Regions from separate parts of the Pricia sp. genome, predicted to be linked through region 2. Evidence: riboswitches for the same ligand, from Rfam matches in the RefSeq annotation. Region 2 holds a riboswitch; the other holds the start of a gene.
What was found. A riboswitch is a leader RNA that binds a small molecule or an ion and turns the genes downstream of it on or off. The one in region 2 is predicted to bind S-adenosylmethionine.

Region 1 (2,398 bases), on a different contig from region 2:
GACGAAAAGATGCTCGCCAGGATAAAAAAGGATATTGTATCCAAATTGATTCCAAGGGTAAAGGCAAAGTTACCTGCGGCGATACAAAAACTCTTTGACGATCAAATTACCTATCATATAAATCCCACCGGTAAATTCGTTATCGGAGGCCCGCACGGCGACACGGGACTTACAGGCCGAAAGATTATCGTGGATACCTATGGTGGAAAGGGAGCCCATGGTGGTGGCGCCTTCAGCGGAAAAGACCCCAGTAAGGTCGACAGAAGTGCCGCCTATGCCGCCCGTCATGCCGCTAAGAATTTGGTCGCTGCAGGGGTGGCCGAAGAACTATTGGTGCAAGTGAGCTATGCTATCGGGGTTGTTGAGCCTACCTCCATTTATGTGGATACCTATGGTACTTCGAACGTAGATTTTAGCGATGGCGAAATCGCCGAAAAAGTAGCGGAAATGTTCGATATGCGTCCTTTTGCCATTGAAAAACGTCTTAAGCTGCGAAATCCCATCTATTTGGAGACTGCGGCCTATGGCCACATGGGAAAGGAGCCTATAACCGTCAAAAAAGTTTACGAATCGCCGTACAGTGGTAGGGTGGAGACCGAAGTGGAGTTGTTTACCTGGGAAAAATTGGATAGGATCGAGGAGGTTAAAAAGGCTTTTGGGTTGTAGGTTTATCAATAAAAATCCATTGAATTGGCACATTACGCACAGTTTTATCCTTATATATTAGGAAAATCCCTTCCCCCCTCCTTATATTTGTTTTTCAAAAGTTCAAACACATATTAATCGGTTATCAAGAAAGGTGGAGGGATTAGACCCTTTGAAACCTTAGCAACCCTTTGGCTTCCGATTCTTGTCGGGATGCGCGAAGAAGGTGCTACGTTCTACCAGATGCTGCCCCTAAATTGGGGAATTTCAGTATCTTGGCAGATAACACAAAAAAATTACTTCCCGTAATTTTCTTTCTTCATAACCTATTGATTTTAACCTTCCGATTTTCTTTGGATGGGCTGCCTATGTGTATGGTGTTTTGAATGCTATAAAGTAGAGTACTAACAAGTAAAACCAAAAATCATGAGTGATCCAAAATTTTCAACGAACGCCTTGCATGCAGGTCATGACGTAAAGGCCCATGGGGGAACCCGCGCCGTACCCCTGTACCAGAATACCTCGTACGTATTCAATGACTCCGATCATGCGGCCAACCTCTTCAACTTATCGGAAACGGGATTTATTTATACCCGTCTGAACAACCCGACCAACGATGTGCTCGAGCAGCGTTTGGCAGCTTTGGAAGGCGGAATTGCCGCCGTGGTAACAGCCTCGGGCATGTCCGCCATTTCGACCTCGCTCTTGACGCTCTTAAAGACGGGGGACCATATCGTCGCCTGTAACAGTCTGTACGGGGGTACCTATAACCTATTGAGCGTGACCTTGCCGAGATTGGGCATTACCACGACTTTCGTAGATCCTTCCGACCCCACAAATTTTGGCAAAGCGGTACAGGAAAATACCAGGGCCATTTTCGTGGAATCCCTTGGCAATCCTAAGTTGGACGTGCTGGATCTCAAGGCGATTTCTTCGGAGGCAAAAAAGGCCAAAATTCCTTTTATCGTGGATAATACAGTCCCTACTCCTGCGCTCTTGAACCCGATTGAATACGGTGCCAATATCGTAATCCATGCCTTGACGAAATATATCAACGGAAACGGAACCGCCCTAGGTGGTGCTATCATCGATGCAGGTACCTTTGACTATGGCAACGGAAATTTTCCGGAATTTACGGAACCTTCCGCCGGCTATCATGGCTTGGTCTATCACGAAGCTTTGGGTCCTGCAGCTTTTATAGCTAAAGTTCGTATCGAGGGGCTTCGAGATTACGGGGCGGCCGCTAGTCCGTTCAACTCTTGGCAAATTATTCAGGGCTTGGAGACGCTCAGTGTTCGTATGAAGCATATCAGTGAAAATGCCTTGGCACTTGCCGAATGGCTGCAGGGTAGGGATGAGGTAACTTGGGTCAACTACCCTGGACTTAAATCGAGCCAGTATTTCGAGCAAGCGCAAGCCTATCTTCCAAAAGGAAAAAGCGGACTGATAACTTTCGGGGTAAAAGGGGGCTTCGAATCGGCAAAAAAGATGGCGGACAACACCAAGTTATTTTCGTTGCTGGCCAATATAGGGGATAGCAAATCGCTGATTATCCATCCCGCAAGCACCACCCACCAACAATTGGACGACGAAGCCCAGGAATCTACTGGGGTTACCAAAGACCTGATCCGCTTGTCTGTGGGTCTTGAGGATATCGAAGACCTTAAAGCCGATCTTGAAAATGCTTTTGCAACTATTGATTAATAGGTGGATAAATATATCGTAAATGCACCACCTAAAATTAGATAGCTAC
Region 2 (2,398 bases):
CGAAGCGGGATTGTTGAAATTGAAGTGTCATTTAATAGATGCTTTGACACAACCCGGCGGGCAATGTTCCGAGATATATCCCAAAAAGCCCATTTACGATATTCCGGCCTTCCCGGAAATCTTGGCGGGTGAACTTGTGGATAACCTAATGGAACAGATAAAACCCTTCGAACCCGGATTCACTTTGGGCGAACGCGCCGAAACCTTGGATAAGCAAGAGGATGGTTCCTATATCGTTACGACCAATAAGGGCACAAAACACCAAGCTCCCGTAGTGGTTATCGCAGGTGGACTGGGCTCTTTCGAGCCCCGTAAGCCTCTCATCGAGAACATTCTCGATTTTGAGGACAAAGGTGTGGCCTACATGGTGAAAGATCCGGAAGTATACCGCGATAAAAAAGTGTTGATTGCCGGCGGAGGTGATTCCGCTTTGGATTGGGCCATATTTTTGGCCGATGTAGCGTCGGAAGTATATTTGGTGCACCGCAGAAAAGAGTTCCGAGGTGCCTTGGATTCCGTCGAAAAAGCAGCTGAACTGGCCAAATTGGGTAAAATAAAACTCTTTACCGAGGCCGAGGTTAAAAAACTGTATGGAGACGAACATCTAGAGGCCGTCGTTATCAAACATAACAGTTACGAAAAAGGGGAGACCTATGTTGAGGTCGATAATTTTATTCCCCTGTTCGGTCTTTCCCCAAAATTGGGCCCTATCGGCGATTGGGGCCTCGAAATCGAGCGCAACGCCATCAAGGTCAACAATGCCAAAGATTATCAGACCAATATTCCCGGTGTTTTCGCTATCGGTGATGTCAATACCTATGAAGGTAAATTAAAATTGATTTTATCCGGTTTTCATGAGGCCGCCGTCATGTGCCAGTTCGCGTATCAACGTATCAATCCCGGAAAACGCTATGTAATGAAATATACGACGGTTGGCGGGGTGACGGGATTCGATGGTTCTAAGAAGGAGGCTAAAAAAGAGGTGGTGCAGAGTATTGCCTAGTCTTGAGGGAAGACTTGGATCACTAATTTGCAAGGTATTGTCGCTCCGGCGCCTCTTTGTAGATCTGAGGCAGGGATTAATCGGCTCCCGTCAGACCTACAAGGAACTCTCCCTACGGTCGGGAATACCTTGCAGGACCCTCTAGTACCTAGCAGGACTCTCAGGTAACTACCAAAAACAACCGACTTTCCTTGCTTTTCATCCCCCTGTACCGTTACTTTGCAGTGAGTTCATTCTAAAAATTGAAACGTTATCAAGAAAGGCGGAGGGATTGGACCCTATGAAGCCTTAGCAACCCTTTGGTTTATCCCGATGCTTTCGGGACCTAAAAGAAGGTGCTACATTCTATCGCATCAATGGCGCGGCAGATAACTTAAACCGAGACTGTTAGTCTATTGTTTCCTCTTGATAATAAAAACTTTAGATGAGCCCATTCAACGTAATGGGTTTTAATATGGTATGCCTATATGATTAAAGAGATACTACAAGAGCGGATTTTAGTCCTCGACGGCGCCATGGGCACTATGCTACAACGCTATAAGTTCACCGAAGCCGATTTTAGGGGAGAGCGGTTCAAAAACTGGGAGCATCCATTGCAGGGCAACAACGACCTTTTGTCCTTGACCCAACCCGAGGCCATCGCCGAGGTGCATCGCAAATATTTCCTAGCTGGTGCCGATATCGTGGAAACCAATACCTTTTCAGGAACCACGATCGCCATGGCCGACTATTATATGGAAGAACTGGTTTACGAACTCAACTACGAATCCGCTCGAATAGCCAAAAAAGTAGCGGAAGAATTTACGGCGGCAACACCCAATAAACCTAGATTCGTAGCGGGCAGTATCGGCCCTACCAATAAGACGGCCAGCATGTCTCCCAATGTCAACGACCCCGGGTTTCGTGCCATCTCTTTCGACGAACTTCGTATCGCTTACAAACAGCAGGTCGAGGCCTTGTTAGATGGTGGTGCCGACCTGCTTTTGGTAGAAACCATTTTTGACACCCTCAACGCCAAGGCCGCCCTTTTCGCTATTGAGGAAGTCAAGGAAGAGCGCAACATCGACCCGCCGATCATGGTGAGCGGTACGATTACGGATGCTTCCGGCAGAACTTTGTCCGGACAAACGGCGGAGGCATTTTTGATTTCCATATCCCACATTCCCATTTTGTCCGTTGGTTTCAATTGTGCCTTGGGTGCCGACCAGTTGGTGCCACATTTGGAAGTATTGGCCAAAAAATCCGAACATTTTGTTTCTGCGCACCCCAATGCCGGTCTGCCCAATGCCTTCGGCGAATATGACGAAACACCAGAGCAGATGGCCGAGCAGATCAAGGAATATTTAGAAAAGGGCCTGGTCAATATCGTCGGGGGATGCTGTGGCACGACCCCCG

Region 1: it holds a riboswitch for S-adenosylmethionine, as region 2 does, so the genes downstream of both, ACEW8S_RS12705 (O-acetylhomoserine aminocarboxypropyltransferase/cysteine synthase family protein) here and ACEW8S_RS15795 (homocysteine S-methyltransferase family protein) in region 2, are expected to answer to the same signal.

The regions. Positions count from the first base shown of each region.
Region 1 covers NZ_JBGTHY010000344.1:17,219-19,616, forward strand. The annotation lists gene metK (methionine adenosyltransferase) at 1-666, shown strand, start outside; SAM riboswitch class I at 785-934, shown strand; gene ACEW8S_RS12705 (O-acetylhomoserine aminocarboxypropyltransferase/cysteine synthase family protein) at 1,072-2,349, shown strand; gene thrA (bifunctional aspartate kinase/homoserine dehydrogenase I) at 2,372-2,398, shown strand, end outside.
Region 2 covers NZ_JBGTHY010000445.1:2,103-4,500, reverse strand. The annotation lists gene ACEW8S_RS15800 (NAD(P)/FAD-dependent oxidoreductase) at 1-1,003, shown strand, start outside; SAM riboswitch class I at 1,251-1,378, shown strand; gene ACEW8S_RS15795 (homocysteine S-methyltransferase family protein) at 1,471-2,398, shown strand, end outside.